3 regions of the Dorea sp. AF24-7LB genome follow, and region 3 is predicted to be linked to each of the others. Evidence: predicted binding sites of a transcription regulator. Region 3 holds the regulator's gene; each other region holds the start of a gene.
What was found. Region 3 encodes Rex, which represses fermentation and respiration genes when NADH is low (regulators of the CRP and FNR family bind a similar motif). Its sites were predicted from a motif close to ATTGTTAANTANTTAACAAT; they were not measured.
Positions count from the first base shown of each region.

Region 1: the regulator Rex is predicted to act here: its motif matches at 4,043-4,062, upstream of adhE (bifunctional acetaldehyde-CoA/alcohol dehydrogenase).
Region 2: the regulator Rex is predicted to act here: its motif matches at 4,034-4,053, upstream of DWY31_RS05650 (glycerol dehydrogenase).

Region 1 is NZ_QUFR01000011.1:52,244-59,135, reverse strand. It holds gene DWY31_RS10995 (PTS transporter subunit IIABC) at 1-683, opposite strand, end outside; gene adhE (bifunctional acetaldehyde-CoA/alcohol dehydrogenase) at 1,324-3,939, opposite strand; gene dusB (tRNA dihydrouridine synthase DusB) at 4,145-5,101, opposite strand; gene DWY31_RS10980 (type III pantothenate kinase) at 5,104-5,877, opposite strand; gene DWY31_RS10975 (DUF6145 family protein) at 5,887-6,216, opposite strand; gene DWY31_RS10970 (biotin--[acetyl-CoA-carboxylase] ligase) at 6,255-6,892, opposite strand, start outside.
Region 2 is NZ_QUFR01000004.1:75,526-82,417, reverse strand. It holds gene DWY31_RS05660 (CocE/NonD family hydrolase) at 1-1,997, shown strand, start outside; gene DWY31_RS05655 (DUF2798 domain-containing protein) at 2,288-2,779, shown strand; gene DWY31_RS05650 (glycerol dehydrogenase) at 2,866-3,960, opposite strand; gene DWY31_RS05645 (anti-sigma factor C-terminal domain-containing protein) at 4,144-5,427, opposite strand; gene DWY31_RS05640 (RNA polymerase sigma factor) at 5,424-5,921, opposite strand; gene DWY31_RS05635 (ATP-binding protein) at 6,145-6,892, shown strand, end outside.
Region 3 is NZ_QUFR01000001.1:267,493-274,384, reverse strand. It holds gene alr (alanine racemase) at 1-896, opposite strand, end outside; gene DWY31_RS01325 (NAD(P)H-hydrate dehydratase) at 909-2,408, opposite strand; gene DWY31_RS01320 (redox-sensing transcriptional repressor Rex) at 2,582-3,238, opposite strand; gene abc-f (ribosomal protection-like ABC-F family protein) at 3,373-5,298, shown strand; gene ppk1 (polyphosphate kinase 1) at 5,456-6,892, opposite strand, start outside.

The sequences.
Region 1 (6,892 bases), on a different contig from region 3:
ATCAGCAGACGCTCCATAAATCCGTAAATCCATGTTCCTGCATATCCGGATTTCAAAACAAGATCTCCGATGTGGTAAATACCAGACTGGATCACCGGCCATACAAAGAACATTAAAATTCCGACTCCTACATAGACCAGACCGGAAATGATCGGTACAAATCTCGTTCCGCCAAAGAATGATAACACTTGCGGAAGTTCGATCTTATAAAAGCGGTTATGCAGCGCCGCAACTCCAAGCCCTACGATAATTCCACCGAACACACCCATCTGCAGGGAAGTGATTCCACATACATCTGCAACTGCTCCTTCTAACATCGCGTCTGCTCCACCGTTTGCCGTAATCAGCGCCCCGATGGAAGCGTGCATGATAAAAAATGAGATTACAGATGCAAGTGCTGCAACTTCTTTCTCTTTCTTTGCCATACCGATTGCAACACCCATTGCAAAAATCACCGGCAGATTCGTGAAAATAATATTTCCGGCTGCACTCATAACCTGCAGGATCAAGTTCAGCACCGTACCCGGTCCCATAATCTTCATCAGTCCATACGTTTTCAACATTGTTTCATTGGTGAACGATCCACCAAGCCCGAGCAGCAGTCCCGCTACCGGAAGAATTGCGATCGGAAGCATGAAGGATCTTCCTACTCTCTGCAAAACTCCGAAAATTTTGTCTTTCATAGTTTTTCTTCTCCTTTAGTTTCTTGTTATAGTGTATCCGTTTTTAACATTTATATAGGAGAATTCTCCGCTTCGCGCGAGTGGACATCTTTTCAGAGAGGTTTATGCAAGAAAAACAAAGTATCATATATACAGCAAAAAAAAGACATTACCCCTACATAAATATCAAAATACTTATGCACAGTTAATGCCTGCTTACTCAGTTACACACCATGTATGCCATATTTATAACATATCAAAAAAAGAAAGTCAAGATGTAAATTTTATAGAAATCACATACAAAATTTACATCCTGACTCACCTTTGTTGTACTGCGCACAGCTTTGGCGTGCTCATAATTTGTGGTATCCAGCTTCTTCTCTGTTTTCTTTACAGATAGTTCATAAGAAGTCGCCTCCTGTCAGGAACGGCAGCGGATGTAAAGGACTTCACCGGCGTTGACTTTCTGCCATAAAATTGGCGCTGTCCCTCAGCCTTACAGTTAAAACTGACGCTCCGGTCAGCGGCAGGTATATGTCAATTATAGCAACACAGCACGGCCTTGAAAAGTAAAGAAAGCCGGAATATGAATTTTATAGAAATCACATACAAAATTCACATCCCGGCTGACTACCGTTATTTGTTCTTATTTACTACAGTTTTATTTACCATAGTAGCATTTCAGATACATTTCTTTGATCTCTTTCATCAGTGGATATCTTGGGTTAGCTGCTGTACACTGATCGTTAAATGCCTGCTCTGTCATCTCATCTAATGTATCAAGGAAGTATTTCTCATCGATACCATAGTCTTTGATCGTCTTCTTGATACCGATCTTCTCTTTGAGTACTTCCAGTTTTGCAAGGAAGTTTTCAAATACTTCTTCATCTGTATTTCCCTGGCATCCTGCGAAACGTCCAAGCTCTGCATAGCGGGCAAGTGCGTGTGGATACTGGTACTGAGAAAATGTTCCCATCTTTGTCGGTACTTCTGCTGCATTATATCGCATAACTTCTGTTAAAATAACTGCGTTTGCAACACCGTGTGGCAGATGGTGGAACGCTCCTAATTTATGAGCCATTGAGTGGTTCAGTCCAAGGAATGCATTTGCAAATGCCATACCAGCCATGCAGGAAGCATTTGCCATATGTTCTCTTGCAATCGGATCATTTGCTCCGTTTTCATAAGCAGATGGCAGGTTTTCAAATACCATTTTCACTGCTTTCATAGCAAGACCATCAGTATAATCTGTTGCCATGATAGATACATATGCCTCGATCGCATGTGTCATAACATCAATACCGGATGCACTTGTCAGTCCTTTTGGAGCTGTCATTGCATTGTCAACATCTACGATTGCCATATTCGGAAGCAGTTCGTAGTCAGCAATCGGCCATTTTACACCAGTCTCTGCATCTGTGATGATCGCGAAAGGTGTCACCTCAGATCCTGTTCCAGAAGATGTAGGAATTGCTACGAAATATGCCTTCTCTCCCATTTTCGGGAATGTAAATACTCTCTTACGGATATCCATGAAATCCATTGCCATGTCTTCAAAGTTTGCTTCTGGATGTTCATACATCACCCACATAATCTTTCCGGCATCCATTGCAGATCCACCACCGAGTGCGATGATTGTATCCGGCTCAAATGCGCGCATCTGGTCTGCACCTTTCTGTGCACACTGTAATGTCGGATCCGGTGCTACTTCATAGAAGCATGTGTGCTGAATTCCCATCTCATCCAGTTTCTTTTCAATCGGTTTTACATATCCATTTTTATATAAGAAGCTGTCGGTTACGATAAATGCTTTTTTCTTATGCATTACGGTTCCAAGTTCATCCAGTGCTACCGGCATACAGCCTTTCTTAAAGTATACTTTCTCAGGTGTTCTGAACCACAGCATGTTCTCTCTCCTCTCAGCTACCGTCTTAATGTTGATCAAATGTTTTACGCCTACGTTCTCTGATACAGAGTTTCCACCCCATGAACCACATCCAAGTGTGAGGGACGGAGCAAGTTTGAAGTTGTACAGATCACCGATTCCACCGTGTGAAGATGGTGTATTAATAAGGATTCGGCATGTCTTCATTGCTGCTGCATGCTTTGCAATCTTTTCTGTCTGTGCCGGATGCACATATAAAGAAGCTGTATGTCCATATCCACCGTCAGCTACAAGCTGAGCTGCTTTTCCAAGTGCCTCATCAAATGTCTTTGCTCTGTACATTGCGAGTACCGGAGATAATTTCTCGTGTGCAAATTCTTCTGAAATATCAACGGATTCTACTTCACCGATCAGGATCTTTGTATTTTCCGGAACTTTTACACCTGCCAGTTTTGCAATCTCGTAAGCAGACTTTCCAGGGATCTTATTGTTCAATGCGCCGTTGATGATGATTGTCTTACGAACTTTATCAAGCTCTTCGCCTGGTTTCAGGAAATAACATCCACGGTATGCAAATTCTTTCTTTACTTCATCATAAATGCTGTCCAGTACAGTTACAGACTGCTCAGATGCACAGATCATACCATTATCAAATGTCTTAGAATGAATGATGGAGTTTACTGCCATCCTTACATCTGCTGTGTCATCAATAATAACCGGTGTATTACCAGCTCCAACTCCGAGTGCCGGTTTGCCGGAAGAATATGCTGCTTTTACCATTCCAGGTCCGCCGGTTGCAAGAATAATATCTGCATCTCTCATAACGGTATTCGTCAGCTCCAGTGAAGGTGTATCGATCCATCCGATGATTCCTTCCGGTGCTCCTGCTTTCACTGCCGCATCCAGAACAACTTTTGCTGCTGCAATTGTAGATGCCTTAGCTGCCGGATGTGGACTAATGATGATTGCATTTCTTGTCTTCAAGCAGATCAGTGTTTTGAAAATTGCTGTTGATGTCGGGTTTGTTGTAGGAATAACTGCCGCAACCAGTCCGATTGGTTCTGCAATCTTCTTAATTCCATATGCTTTATCTTCTTCGATCACGCCACAGGTTTTTGTATTCTTGTATGCGTTATAAATATATTCTGCTGCGTAATGGTTTTTAATAACCTTATCTTCAACGATTCCACGACCTGTTTCTTCGACTGCCTGTTTCGCAAGAGGGATACGCATCTTATTGGCTGCCATTGCTGCTTCGAAGAAAATCTTATCAACTTGTTCCTGCGTGTATGTAGCAAAGATCTTCTGTGCTTCTCTCATCGCTTTCATTTTTGCTTCAAGAGTTTCCACGCTATCAATGATTGTTGGTACTGTCTCTTTTTTCTTTGCCATCTTCTGATCCTCCTGTAAATGGTATATGTGATTTCTTTCTATGTTTCATACTATACATACTCGTTAATATTTTGTCAATTACTTTTGGTATTTTTTTAACATATTTGTTAATTTTTAAACAATCGCTTCGAAAAGCAATAATTTTCAGGAGGATTTTTGTATATATTTACCACACTATCAATGCGGTGTAATAAAGTAGCTATCATTATTTGATCTTCTCATAAAGAAGTGCTTCCAATTCTTCGTAAGATTCTGTCCGGTTGATTTCATCTCTTAATTTGGATGAGCCTTTCATTCCTTTCGTATACCAAGCAACGTGTTTTCGCATCTCGCGGATACCGATAAAGTCACCCTTGTACTCCATCTGAAGTCTCGCATGTCTTAGCATTGTCTCGCGAATCACTTCCGGCGAAGGACGTTCCGGCAGTTTTCCAGTCTTTTCGTATTCCAGAAGTTCTCTGAAAATCCATGGATTTCCCTGGGCGCCTCGTCCGATCATTACGCCATCACAGCCGGTTTCTTCCCGCATCCGGATTGCCTGCTCTCCGGTTGTCACATCACCGTTTCCGATAACCGGAATAGACACTGCTGCTTTAACCTGTCTTATAATATCCCAGTCTGCTTTTCCGGAATAATACTGCTCTCTTGTTCTTCCATGTACGGCTACTGCTTTTGCTCCTGCTTCTTCTGCAACTTTTGCAATCTCCACTGCATTAATATGCGCATCGTCAAATCCTTTTCTGATCTTCACTGTCACAGGTTTCTTTATTGCTTTTGCCGTCTTTGACACAATCTCATAGACAAGCTCCGGTCTTAACATAAGTGCAGAACCTTCTCCGTTCTTCACGATCTTCGGTACCGGGCAGCCCATATTGATATCCAGGATCTGAAATGGAAGTGGTTCGATCATTTTCGCGATCTCACTGATGATATCCGGCTCCGATCCGAACAGTTGCAATGAAACCGGATATTCTTCCGGATGAATCGCCAATAAAGTCTTTGTATTTTTATTCTTATATTGCAGTGCTTTCGCACTGATCATCTCCATACATAAAAGCCCTGCCCCCTGCTCTTTGCAGAGCAAACGGAAGGGCAGGTCTGTAACCCCCGCCATCGGTGCGAGGATATATGGATTTTCAAGCTTTACTTCTCCAATCTTCATGCTTAACGTTTCCTGTTCTTTTGATAAATAATATGAAGTCCTTTTAAAGTCAGCTGAGGATCATACACATCAATCGTATCTGTCTCTGCAGCAATGATTTTTCCAAGTCCTCCGGTCGCAACGACTTTTGCATTCTCATAACCAGACTCTTTTTTCAACTGATTGATGATATATTCTGTCTGTCCGATCTGTCCGTAGACCAGACCGCCCTGCATTGCCGAAATCGTCTCTTTCGCCAAAATAGATGCCGGTTTCTTAATCTCGATCGCCGGCAGCATATCTGCCTCACCCCACAATGCCTGCGCGGAAGTGCGGATTCCCGGAGCAATCACACCTGCTTCAAATGTGCCATCTGCTCCGACAATATCATACGTTGTCGCTGTTCCAAAATCTACAACAATAACAGGTCCTCCAAATAATGTATATGCTGCAACCGCATCCACGATACGATCAGCCCCTACCTGTCTCGGATTCTCTGTAACGATACGGATTCCGGTCTTAATTCCTGCTGAAACGACCATCGGTTTTACGCCAAAATATTTAATAATTGCGCTTCCTAAAGAATGCATGATATCCGGAACTACAGAGGCGATAATTACGTCTGTAATCTGTTCGCCTTCAATTCCATGTCTTTCCACCAATTCACGCAATGTGATTCCATATTCATCTGATGTACGCGGCTGTTTTGCCTTCATACGGAAAGTACCGGAGATCTTGTCTTCCGAAAAAATGCCGAGTGTAATGTTTGTATTTCCCGCATCTATAACTAATAACATATTTTCCTCCTACAGCTCTTCTCCCAGGAAGAACACTTTGTAATATAACTGCAGCGACTGCAGTAATTCCTGTTTTTCTCTCTGAAGCTGTTTGATTTTCAACTGGCTTCCAATATCATCAAACATCGGATCTCCCTCTTCAGATGTCACTTCAAAACACAACTCTCCGTTTTCTTCATAGACCAGTGTCAGTATGCCACCTACGTCGTGTACATATAACACACACATGATTTTCAGTTCGTCTTTGATATGATCCGGTAGTCCTGAAAAATCAGGATTCAGATAATATTTTTCTTCATAAGAATTTGCCCCACAAAGGACGATTTTCTCTTCGTACATAATACCTCCGCTATTTTACAACAGTTTGTCCCGGCTGTCTATACATATCCGTAGATTCCTCGCACAGACACTTCTCCGGCATAGATTTCACGCTCAGTGCCATCCGGCAGAACTACGATCAGCTCACCGGTATCGTTAATTCCTTTTGCGTGTGCTTCATATGCTCCCGCCGGATCCAATACCCGCACATCCCGGTCACGATTAACCAGACACGCTTCATATGCCTCCCGGATTCCGGACAAATCTTCCCGCTGCACAAACTGTTCATAATATTGTTCAAATCTTTCCATAACCGTCGCAATAACTCCGGCACGCTTTACAGGCTTACCCGTCTCCACCTTCAAAGATGTTGCCGTCTCTTTGATCTCATCCGGAAATGTTTCCTGATTGACGTTGATCCCGACTCCGATCACAACATAATTGATATAATCAATTTCCGTACTCATCTCCGTCAGGATTCCGCAGATTTTCTTCTTATTCAGTACGATGTCATTCGGCCACTTGATTCCCGCGTCCACACCAAGCGCATCCCTGATTCCATCTGCTACCGCAAGCGCCATTACAAGTGTCAGCATCGGTGCTTTCACCGGCGGTATCTCCGGTCTTAATAAAATAGTCATGGAAACACTGTTCCCAGACGGTGACTCCCAGCCACGTCCGCGTCTTCCTTTACCGG
Region 2 (6,892 bases), on a different contig from region 3:
TTTATGTTGAATCCGATTATGATATGGACGGAGACGGAAAAAGAGATCTTGTCAAAGCATTGATCCAAGTTCCGCGAAGTGCTGTAGAGGGAAATTATAAAGCACCTGCTTTATTCGAGGCGCGTCCGTACTGTGCCGGTGTGCAGGAAGACGGATATCAGCATATGAAAGATGTAGCGGAGAAGGAATACCGCAAATTTGATATGGAAGAGTTGAATCACAAGGCAGATCCGCGTGTACCGACGGGTTCTGTCAGTGCAATGGAACTGGCACTTAAAGCAGATCCGTCTGACTGGTATTACCCGGATAAAGGAAACAACAACAGTATGGTTTACGAGAATTTAGAGAATTTCAACTATTATCTTGTGCGTGGATTTGCAGTGATTGTCAGCGCAGGATTTGGTGCACTCGGCTCAGATGGATTTAATTTTGTCGGTTCAGATTTTGAAAGAGATGCTTTCAAATGTGTGGTAGAATGGCTGCACGGAGACCGCACTGCTTACGCAGACCGCACAGGAACAACCGAGACAAAGGCAGACTGGTGCAATGGAAAAGTTGCCATGACTGGAAGATCTTATGCAGGAACAATGCCATTTGCAGTGGCAACAACCGGTGTGGAAGGTCTTAAGACAATCGTTCCGGTTGCAGGAATCGCAGACTGGTACACACAGCAGAATATGCAGGGTGCACAGCGTTACTGGCCAAAAGAGATGTTAAATAGTTTTCTGGCTTACTACTGCTCCAGCCGCTATAATGACGAGACATTATCCGAAAAGCAGCTGGATGATATCGCCGCATTTCATCACGAATTAAGTTTGCAGCAGTTAAAATGTGGATTTGACTATGATCCGGAGTTCTGGGGAAGCGGAAATTATCGATTAAATGCAGATAAGATCAAATGCAGCGCTCTGATCGTACAGGGATTGAATGATGAGAATGTTTCAACGAAACAGTTTGAGATGATGTACCGTTCTTTCAAACAGGCAGGACAGACGGTGAAGACAATCGTGCATCAGGGACCACATATCACACCGACTATGCCGAATAAAAATTACGGTATTTTGCTCAATGGTCAATTCTATGATGACGTTGTAAATAAATGGATTTCTCATTATCTGTTTGATGTGGAAAATGATGCAGAAGAGATGCCGGAAGTTCTGGCACAGACGAACTATGATCAGAAGAAGTGGGAAACAGAAAAGTCATGGCTCGTAAGTGACAGCATGAAGCTTAACAGCGCTGAATCGGGAGAGGCAGTGATCGATACAGACTGGGAGAAAGCCGGAATCAGTGCAGAAAACTTCGATGACGTGATGGGTATTACATCTACCAACATGGGCAAACGTTATGTGACAGCACCATTTGAGAAAGCTGTTACAGTGCAGGGTACTGTGTGCCTGAAGATGAGAGCTGCATTAAAAGACGGAGATGCGGAATGCGATTTCCATCCGGAGAACAGAAATGATGCAGATACACTTACGATGAAGCTTGGAAACTCAAAAATTTCCGGTAAGATGGATGATGTGGAAGTTGCAGTTCTTCTCTGCGATGTGTGTGATGAGGAATTTGACAGCATTCAGACAGTTGATCCGGAGAGAAATATTGTTCCGGTAGAGGTCGTAAAAAAAGGCGGCATTGTAAATGGCGGAGATCTTCCGGCATTTGATGAAGCTGAATTTAAGACAGTACATAAAAAATACCGTGTGATCACAAGAGCATTTGCAGACCTGTGTAACCCGGAAGCAGGATACGAACCGGAGACAGCGCAGAACAGTATTGAACTTAAAAAGGGTGAATATCACGATTATAACATTTATCTGAATGCGACCAGATATACGGTGCAGCCGGGACATAGCCTTGCGATTGTAATTGCAACAGAAGATCCGGTAAACTGCCTGATCCATAAGACTTACAGTGTTGCAATCGATAATGCATCTGTGAAAGCGGAAGTACCTGTGACAAAAGCAGCAGAGGACAGAACATTAACTCTGAAATAGCAGAAGCGATTGTCTTAGATATGCTATGATGATGTGTTATAAGATGAGATGTAAATGAAAGAGATGCCAGGAAAGTAAGATAATGCTTTCCTGGTAAAAATCAAAGAATATTTTGGAGTTGAGAGTTGCATTTTCGACGGGAATTTGTTAGAATAATTAACCGTATGAAAAATAAATAAAGATTTTGGTATTAATTGGAAACGACACAAGTGTATGCTTGATTAACGAACAACACAAGTGTCTTTTTTGTACCCATTTTAAGAATTTATGAGAGAAAAGGAGAACAAACAATGCCAAAAACTTTATTTCAAAACATTTTTTTTACACTGATGATGTCATTTTTGATGGTCTACGTCATGGTCTGTTACAATATCGCACTGAACATGGGTGGAATGAGCAATGAAATTTTCCTGATGGCTTTTGGAGAAATGAAAATCATGTGGCCGGTTGCATTTTTACTGGAGTTCTTTGTAGTAGATAAGATGGCACATGCACTTGCGTTCCGTATTGTGACACCGAAGGACAGACAGATTGTAATCGTGCTTGCAATTTCTGCAATGATCGTATGCATTATGTGTCCGGTTATGAGTCTGATTGCGACAGTACTTTTCAAAAATGCAGGAGCAAATGTGCTTGCAACATGGTTTGAAACAACATTTTTTAATTTCCCGGTTGCATTATTCTGGCAGATTTTTTACTGCGGACCGTGTATTCGTTTTATTTTTGGAAAATTATTTCCGGAAAAGGAAAATGCATCAGATGCAGTAGGTGCGGAATCATAGAGAAATGTTATAATTAAGAAATACAACGGGGCTGTCGCGCTAGTAATCATTAAAGCGCCAGCCCCGTTTATTAATGTATGATTATATTATTTGCCAAGTGCGAGCTTACCCATTGCATCTGCCTGAAGGATGGCATCATACAGTTCAACCGGCTGTACGTCGCCGGCAAGATTGTGGATGGTTTCACCTGGTACACAGGCATTTTTGGCGATTGTTTCAACCTGTTCTGCAGTAGTAACTCCAATTTCTTCAAGTGTAACAGGAAGACCGACTTCCATACAGAAATTCTGTACTTCTTCAAATTCTTCTTTTGGAGCACCTTCCAGAATAAGCTGAACCAATGTTCCGAGTGCAACGCAGCAGCCGTGGTCGGCATGTGCGATTCCAAGAGAAGTTACACCATTGTAGAAAGAGTGTGCAGCGGCACAGTTTACATTATCAGCACCAACACCGGAAAGATATACATTTGCCTCTACAATATTCTCCAAAGCAGGAGTAACAGCATGTACTTTGCATGCTTCTACAGCCTGTTTACCATATTCACGAAGTGTGTCATAACACAATCTTGCAAGTGCTTGACCGGCTCTTGTGATTCCAGTACCCTCCAGACTGGCAGATTCAGTACGGATAGAAGCGCGACCTTCAAAATAAGTTCCGAGTGCATCGCCCATTCCTGCAATGAGGAATTTTACCGGCGCATTGGCGATGACCGTCGTATCAACCATGACTGCATCCGGGTTAGTAGGATAGAATAAATATTTATCAAAACTATGATCGTCGTTGTAAATAACGGAAAGTCCGGTACATGGTGCATCAGTTGCAGCAACTGTAGGAACAATAACGATATGTTTTCCTGAATAGTATGCAGTTGCTTTTGCTGTATCGACTGCACTTCCACCTCCGACAGCAACAACAGTGTCTATTTTGTCTTCTTTTACAATGTCTTGCATTTTGGCTATTTCACTTTTGCTGGAAATGCCGCCGAAAATTTCATAACGTCTGTAGTCGTCTAAATCTCCAAAACTCTGCTCGATTTTATCGTGGCAGGCTTTATATCCGCTCCGGGAACAGACAAATAACCATCTTTTTCCCATATAGCCCATTTCTTCCTGAAATTTCAAAAGTGCATCTCTGCCCTGTACATATTTGAGTGGTTCACGCATTGCTCTAAGTCTCTCCATCATGATCAGTTACCTCCTGAAATTATATATATCTTTTTGTTGTCGTCTATAGTATAGCACAATTTCAAAAAAGTGTGATAATTTTTTAACATATTAATTAAAAAAATAACGATAAGTTTAATGTGATAAAGTGTTAAATTTGGGACGGGGATTTTCTAGAAAATCCCCGTCCCAAATTTAGTTTTACTGCATCTCTTCTGTATAGATTGAATAGACTTCTTTCTGATTAATCAGTTCCTCCAGAGTTTCTTTATCCGTAACGGTTGCGTATCCATAGATGTGAAGTCCGTGTTTCTTCACATAGGATTTCGCCTGTGCAAGTATTCCGGCATTAAAAGTTCCGGTATTACCGGATTCGGACATCATCTGTACAAATTTTTCCTGATCGGTAAGGTAATTTAAAAGGCTCAGAAAATGCTGCTTCGCATATTTTCCTTTGTATAGATTTTTAATTGCACTATCTGCTTCATCAATCCAGCCATCTTTATTGATCTTACATCCCGGAAATAAATTAGGATATTTCTTATCATTCCATGCAATCGGGCTGAAAGAAGAAGGATTGCATACGAAACCGATATTTGAGGTATGGAGTGTATAGGATGGATCACCATCTAAAGAATCAAATGCATTTGTCTGCACACCGCACCATACTTCGTTGATCTTCTGCTTTTGAATATATTTTGCAAAAGAAGGATAATCCATAATATTTTCCAGAGATACATAAGCTAAGTACATTTTACGTGAATCCAGATCTTTGATGTAAGCTTTTGAATCTTCTTTGTTTCCACCGGCGCTTGTGGAAATAGATTCGCCTTCTTTCAAATCTGCAACTTTTTCCATGTATGCAACATTTTCAGAAGCAGAAGAGGTTTTTGACTTTGCATCTGCCTGATTCCAGAAAAATGAATTGCCGACTGGCGTTTTTAAAACATTGCTGTCATAGTAATGGATTTTTCCGCGTGTAATATAACCGGAGACATCTGTCATCGTTCCGGTCATGCTGAAAGTCTGTGGAATTGTAAAATTATAATCACCATATCCTTTTGATTCCACAGTGGCAGAAACTCTGCGCTTACCCGGAAGAAACAGTTCTGTGTAAGCTGCCATATCCCGGCTGAACTGTGTCTGGGTGGATTGACCGGCCTTGGCTTCTTTGGCAGGATTATAATAAAATCTGGAAACGACTGACGGCAGGCAAAATTGTATAAATAACACCAGTACAAGTGTGACTGCAAGCACAGCGAGTCCAAGTTTGCGGAAAGCACTTCGGATAGAGCGGTTGACGACTTTGACAAAATCGGTATCGTCTTTTTCCGTAAATACATCGCCTAATTCCGGAATTTCCTCTTTTTCATAAAGATAATCACCAATAGCTTCCTGACGCTCAATGTCCTGTTCTATTTTTTTCTGCTGTTCCAGCTCAAGTTCGCCGGCTTTATATAATTCAATTAATTCACGATAAGTCATCTTGTTTCCTCCTGATATGATATAAGATATTTTTTGAGCTCTTTTTTCGCACGATAGGCAAGCATTTTCACGCTGCCGGTAGTGAGCCGTAGCATGGCGGCAATTTCTTTCTGGGAAAAATCTCCAAAATATTGTAAAAGAATGACTTCTTTCTGCTGTCCTTTTAAATGGTGGATCGCTTCCCAAAGCTGTTTTGTCCCTTCTTTTTGTAAAATTTCTTCCAGAACATCCTTCTTGATAAAATATTCCGAAACAGGAGCTACATCTTCTGTATGGATTGCCTCCAGTGATGCAAGAGTTTTTGCTTTCTTATAATAATTGTAGTAAAGATTTCTCGCTACCATATAAAGCCAGGCACGCATATTGGTGTGAGAATCCTTCAGCGAAAGCCAGGCTTTTAAAAATGTATCCTGTAAAATATCGTCAGTTACAGTGCAGTTTGAACTGAGTGAATAGATGTAAAGATACAGTTCTCTGTAGTAGCGTTTATACAGTTGTTCCAGTAAATATTTGTTCAGATCCTCACCCCCTCACTTTCATACTTGAGATATCCGTAGCTTTCTTAACTATATAACAATTTTGCTTTAAAGAGGTAACGATTTTGTTTAATAATTTTTTCGGGTATCACTTTATGGTATAATAAGACTGAATTTTAGTCTAAAATATGGATAAAAAGTGACATTGAAGATAGAGGGGGATAAAATGGGAGGTTTTCACATGTTTCGGAAAAATGTGAGCGCAGGAAAGGTTAATTTTATTTTATTTATTATATTTGTATTTATTCTGGGTGGAAGTGTGGAATTGCAGATAAATATGAATAAAAAAAGTGCCAGAATGGCATGCGGTATGGTGCTGGATCAGGCGGAATCTGTAATTGATAAAAATGCCGGTGATGGAGCGGACATTACAGAATTTATTTCTAAAATGCCATTCACAGAGACAATGACAATTTACATATGGGAAGATGACGGGGCGAGTTTTCTTCCGCTTCCGAAGAAGGAAGGAGTCCGGTTAAAGAAGACAGATAAGATTGAAAAAGAATGGAATTATCTGGTTAGTGAGAAATATAAAAATTACAATCTTGCGGTGACATATCCGTTAAAGAAAGCCAATGTGAGCGTTCCGGGGACAACGGCGCTCCTAGGTCTGGCACTTATGGCGGCGCTTATCATTATCAATATTGTAATAGCGCAGGCATTTAAAGCACAGGAAAAGAGTAAAAGTGAACTGCAGGATACAAACAATATTCTGGAAACTGCAGGATTTGGAATATGGTATATCCGCCTAATGGAAGGAAAAAAGCCGCGGATGTATGCAAATCCGAAGATGAAAGAGGTACTTGGAATCGAGGGACAGTTTTTATCAGAGGAAGAAGTTTATGATTTCTGGTATTCCCGTATCCCGGAGAAAGCAGTACAATCTGTGCAGGACAGTGTGCAGGAAATGCTGGATGGAAATGTTTCAG
Region 3 (6,892 bases):
CCTTTGTTGGACAGACTTCTCGGATAACCGTCTCCGTAGCCGACCGGAACCGTAACAATCTTTGTCCTTTTTGTTGTCCTATAAGTTCCGCCATAACTTATCAACTCATCCGGATCTTCCCATTTTACATATGCAACGTGACTGATCAGTTCCAATGCCGGCATCAACGCAACGTTTTCCTTATGAACTTCCTCAGACGGATACATACCATAAGTGGAAATACCTGCACGAACAAGGCTCAGATTATCTTCTTTGCAGTCAATGATTCCTGCACTGTTGCAGCAGTGATAATAAGTAAAATATACTTTCTTTTCATCCAGTGCATGTTTCATCCGCATATATTTCTCAAACTGACTGTTTGTATATGTCTTATCTGTCTCATCAGCTTTGGAGAAATGTGTAAACATTCCTTCCAGTACAAGTCCCGGAAGTTTGCTGATTCTTTCAATCGTATCAGCGCTTTCGTCATTGATTTTGAATCCGATTCTTCCCATACCGGTATCCAGTTTGATATGTACATAAGCTTTTTTGCCAAGTTTCACGGCAAGATCAGACAGTTCTTTTGCCATCTCTTCTGTATATACTGTCATTCGAATCTCGTTATTGATAAGATCTTCTCTCTGATCCTGGAAGACGCATCCAAGAATCAAGATCGGTTTTGTCACATCTGCTTTACGAAGTAATACTGCTTCATCTAATGTAGCAACTGCAAATCCCCATACATAAGATTTTGGCTCCAGAAGATGTGCTACCTGAGCAGCACCGTGTCCATACGCATCTGTCTTAATAACAACGATCATCGGAACATTTTCCTGTAAATTATTCTTCATATTCTCTACGTTTGATTCAATTGCATCCAGATTGATTCTTGCACACACTCTTGTATAATTTTTCATTGTTCTTCCTCCTTATAAATTACTATTTGTAATGTCCGTTGTTGCAAGGATCTCAAGCAGATCCCTTGCCAGAATACTGTAACTGTTTTTCTTTCTCGCAGCTGTTTCACCACTTAATCCATGTATATAAGTTCCGAGAGTTGCCGCCTCGAATGTACTGATTCCTTGTGCCAGAAGTCCGGCGATCACACCGCAAAGCACATCTCCGGAACCGCCTTTTGCCAGCGCCTGACAGCCACTTGTATTGACACAGGTCCGTTTTCCGGCTTCTCCAATCAACGTTCTTGAATCTTTCAGGACACAGGTAACGTTCCATTCTTTCGTCAGAGATTCCAGCACCTGCTGTCTGTTAGCTCTGATTTCAGGAACAGAAAGTCCGGTCAGTCTGGACATCTCTTTCATATGCGGAGTCAGGATAAACCTTCCTTCTGTAAGATATTCTGTATATTTCAAATGCTCCGCAAGCAGATTCAGTCCATCTGCATCGATCACACATGCTACTTCCACATTGGACAATACGGTTTTTAAAATCTTCTTTGCAGTCTTGGATCTACTAAGTCCGGAACCAATGCATACCGCATCTGCGTGACTTAAAAGCCGTTTCACTTCTTCCTTGTCAAATTCTGTATAGGTTGTGATGATTGCTTCCGGCAGGAGTGCCTGTAAAATGATCCGGTTCGATTCCTCCGTATAAATCTGCACCAGTCCGGCTCCCATCCGATAAGCTGCCATTGCATTAAGAAATGCAGCTCCGCTCATCCCTTTACTTCCGGCGATCACAAGCAGCCTTCCATAAGTACCCTTATTGGAATCTTCCGGTCTGTCCGGCAGCATTCTGATATATTCCTCTCTGTCCGGCAGATATGCAATGTTCTTGTTCTTCTCCATCGTCCGGAGTGATATTCCGATATCTGTCACTGTGACTTTACCTGCATATTCTTTTCCAGGATAAAAGATAAGTCCGATCTTCTCAACCTGAAACGTCACTGTATAATCTGCGCGGAATGCAATACCAAGCACACAACCATTTCCGGCATTGATTCCCGATGGAATATCCACTGCAACTTTTGTTCCGGACGCTTCATTCATCCACTCAATAACTTCCCGGTAATGCCCGGTTACTTCCCGACTCAGACCAACACCGAATATAGCATCAATGATCAGGCTGTATGTGCCATCCGGGTAGTGGTCGCGGATCGATCCTCCAATGCTTTCAAAAAGCTTCCACTGATATCGGCATTCCGCACTTAAATGTGCCGGATTCCCCGCCATAAAAACAGTAACCGCACATCCTTCTTCTTTTAAAAGTCTCGCGACAGCAAAACCATCTCCGCCATTATTTCCCGATCCACAGACAATCAGAACATCTGTAAAATCCAGCTTTTCCTTTTTCATGGAATCAATACAACTCCTCGCCGCACGTTCCATCAGTTCCAGTGATGGGATACCGAGATTCTCTATCGTATCCTTATCTGCCGCCTTCATACTGTCTCCATCCGGTAAAAACCTCATATACTCATCTCCCTAATATAATCGTACCTATGACACCTGCGGAGTCACAAAACCTTACATCCGCTTACTGACAAGCTCACATGAATGCAGGCTTTTCTGCTCAGGTATCATATAAAAAGGACGTATAAAAACAAGCCTGTATACACATGCCTGTTTCTATACGTCTGCTTTTACTAGTTCTTTCCTTTTTTGCGCTGGTCTTCATTATAACGACTGATGTTATAAGATAACTGCATCAGACTCTCTGACAAATGCACATTCTCAACAATGATATTATCCGGCAGATTGAGGTCTGTATGTGCAAAGTTCCAAATCGCGCGCACGCCGTTCTCCACAAGCATATTCGCAACTTCGATTGCCTTCTCTTTTGGAATTGTAAGTACAGCAATCTCTACATCATTCTTCTGGACAAAGGACTTCAACTCGTCCATCATGCGGATCGGCACTCCACGAATCGCAACTCCCTCCAGACGCGGATTTACATCAAAAATTCCGGTCAGGATAAATCCACGTTTTTCAAACGCTGCATAATTTGCAAGTGCCTGTCCCAAATTACCTGCACCAATGATTATGATCTTATGATCTTCTTCCAGTCCCAGGATTTTGCCGATCTCTGTATATAGATATTTGACATTATAGCCGTATCCCTGCTGTCCGAATCCTCCGAAATTGTTAAGATCCTGACGAATCTGAGACGCAGTAACCTTCATCCTTTTGCTCAGATCGTTAGAAGAAATACGTTCTACCCCATTTTCAAGGAGTTCTCCTAAATATCTATAATATCGCGGCAAACGTCGGATGACTGCCTGTGATATTCCTCGATTATCCAATTTTTTCACCTTCCCATATGTATTCTAACTGTTATTATATAAAATTGTATGAATAAAGTCAATTTTTTAGTAGTTTTTTTATTACGTTTTCGTTATAATAAGAACGTATGTGAACAGATAAGGAGGAATTTTTTATGATACTTGCCTGTCATGGAATTAACAAAACATTTGGTGAAGAAATCATTGTGAAAGATGGTTCTTTTCATATAGAAGATCATGAGAAAGCTGCCCTTGTAGGCCCGAACGGAGCCGGCAAATCTACTATTTTCAAGATAATTGCCGGAGAACTGCCGTCAGATGGTGGTTCCGTCATCCTGACCAAAGGAAAGACTATGGGATATCTCGCCCAGCATCAGGACATGAATACAGATCGTTCGATCTACGAAGAAGTGCGCACGGCAAAAGCAGATATCATTGCCATGGAACAGAAGATCCGTCAGCTGGAACTGGAGATGAAGGACTTAAGTGGAGACTCTCTGGAAGACCACATGGACTCCTACAACCGGCTGACCGCAGCATTTGAACGCGAAAATGGATATGCTTATGAAAGCGAACTGACTGGCGTCTTAAAGGGACTAGGTTTTCAGGAAGAAGAATTTACCAAACCGGTGAATACGCTCTCCGGAGGACAGAAAACCCGTGTTTCTCTCGGCAAACTTCTGCTTACTAAACCGGATATTCTGCTTCTGGACGAGCCGACCAACCACCTGGATCTGAATTCAATCACGTGGCTGGAAACTTACATATTAAATTATCCGGGTGCAGTACTGATCGTCTCACACGACCGTTATTTTCTGAACCGGATTGTAACGAAAGTCATCGAAATAGAAAACGGTGAACTGATGACTTATTCTGGTAATTATACTGATTACTCTCAGAAAAAACAGCAGATCCGCGAAGCGCGTATCAAAGAATATCTCAACCAACAGCAAGAGATCAAGCATCAGGAAGCTGTTATTGAAAAGCTCCGCTCTTTCAACCGCGAGAAATCAATCAAACGGGCGGAAAGCCGTGAGAAAATGCTTGAGAAGATCAAGCCGGTAGAAAAACCGATAGAAACAAACAAAGACTTTCAGTTAAAGCTTGAACCTGCAACCATCAGCGGTAATGATGTACTGACGGTAGAACATTTAAGTAAAGCCTTTCCACCACAGACGTTATTTTCAGATATCAGTTTTGAGATCAAGCGTGGCGAACACGTTGCGATCATCGGCGATAATGGAACCGGCAAGACGACTCTGCTTAAGATTTTAAATCAGGTTCTCCCTGCAGACAACGGAACTTTCACCCTTGGTACGAATGTCCAGATTGGCTACTACGATCAGGAACACCATGTGCTCCATATGGAAAAGACAATCTTTGAAGAGATTTCGGATGATTACCCGACTCTTACAAATACGCAGATCCGGAACATGCTTGCAGCATTCTTATTTACCGGAGACGATGTCTTTAAACGGATTTCCGATTTAAGCGGTGGTGAAAGAGGACGTGTTTCTCTTGCAAAGCTTATGCTCTCTGAAGCAAACTTCCTGATCCTCGATGAGCCGACCAACCATTTAGACATTACCTCAAAAGAAATTCTGGAAAAAGCGCTGAATAATTATACCGGAACACTGCTCTATGTTTCGCATGACCGTTATTTCATCAATCAGACTGCCACAAGAATCCTGGATCTTACGCATCATACGTTTGTCAATTACATTGGAAATTACGATTATTACCTGGAGAAAAAGGAAGAACTCACAGCTGCATATACAGAAAATATCGATATGACTTCTGATTCTTCCACCGATTCCGGTGAAGTCTCCGCTTCCAAATTAAGCTGGCAGGAACAAAAAGAACTGCAGGCTAAGGAACGCAAACGCCAGAATGAATTAAAAAAGACGGAAGAACGCATCAGCGTACTCGAAGACCGCGACCGGGAAATTGATGAACTTATGGTACAAGAAGAGATTTTCACAAACTCTGTCAAATGCCAGGAACTCGCCAAAGAGAAAGTACAGATTGCGGAAGAGTTGGAAACTCTTTATAAAAACTGGGAAATTCTTGCTGAAGACTAAATTATCTTAGTCAAAACTACTGTTCTTATCGCATAAGATAAATAATACAAAAAGGCTTTGACTGCGAGAAGTTAAAGCCTTTTTTACTTAACGGTGCAATTCCAATTATATAATCATACCGAATCATCACTTCATCTTTATTCGATTGTCCATCTCATTATGATTCTGCCGTTTCCGTTTTCACCTGTGGCTGCTCTTTTTTTCCGGCTTTTTTATAAGCCTCCTCATAAAAATATTCCTGGGCAGAAAGTGGCTCTTTGTCATTCCTTATTCTTGTATAATTTCCATCCGGGTTCATTTTCCGCGCCTGGACATTGTCATTTAACATAATCCGGAAATCTTTAAGCAGACATTCCTTCAACCTTACATCCTCCACCGGCGCAGCTACCTCCACGCGGCGTACCGTATTTCTTGTCATAAAATCCGCCGATGCGATATAAACTTTACTGCGCTCTTCTGTTCCGAAAATATAAATACGGGAATGTTCCAGAAAACGTCCTACGATACTGATCACACGGATATTTTCTGTCTTTTCCGGAATTCCCGGCAGCAGACAACAGATTCCACGTATTACAAGATCAATTTTTACACCTGCTTTTGACGCTTCCGCCAGTTTATCAATGATTTTCTTATCTGTCAGCGAATTTAATTTCACACCGACATATGCCGGTTCTTCATGTCTGGCGTGTTCAATTTCCTCATCAATCATTTCCAGCACACGGTTCTGCAGGCATTTTGGTGCAACAAGAAGTTTCTCTGACTGTTCAACAACTTCACCTTTCAGAAGTGCCTGGAATACATTGGATGCTTCCAGACCAATTGCAGGATCTGATGTCATCAGGGATAAATCTGTATACAGTCTGGATGTTTTCTCATTATAATTTCCCGTTCCGATCTGTGTAAAATATTCCACATGATTATCATTTTTTCTTGTAATCAAACACAGCTTGGAATGCACTTTATATCCATCCAGCCCATAGATTACCTGACATCCGGCATCTTCCAGTCTTCTGGACCATTCAATATTATTTTCTTCATCAAATCTTGCACGCAGCTCTACAAGAACAATAACCTCTTTTCCATTCTCTGCCGCCTCTACCAGTGCTTCCACGACTTTGCTCTGCTTTGCAAGGCGGTACAGAGTCATTTTTATTGAAATAACATCCGGATCTTCTGCCGCCTCATTTAACATATGAAGAAATGGGCGGATAGACTCATATGGATAGGAAAGTAACTTATCTTCCCTGCGTATCTGCGTAAGAATACTCTCACCATCCTGAAACATCGGTGATTTCTGCGGCACCTTTTTCTCATAAAACAGTTCCGGATTTTTTCTCAGACGGTCCTGGATTTCAAATACAAATGAGAGATCCAGCGGTGCATCCGACAAAAACACATGCGTCTTGTCCATTTCCAGATATTTACACAATGTTGCAACAACATTTTTATTCATTTCTCTTGAAAATTCTATGCGAACCGGAGTCAGTTTTTTACGCTTTTTGATAAGATCTGCCATAAAATCACGATAATCCAGATCTTCATCATACAATGCATCCGCATCGATATCCGCATTTCTTGTAATACGGATCACAGA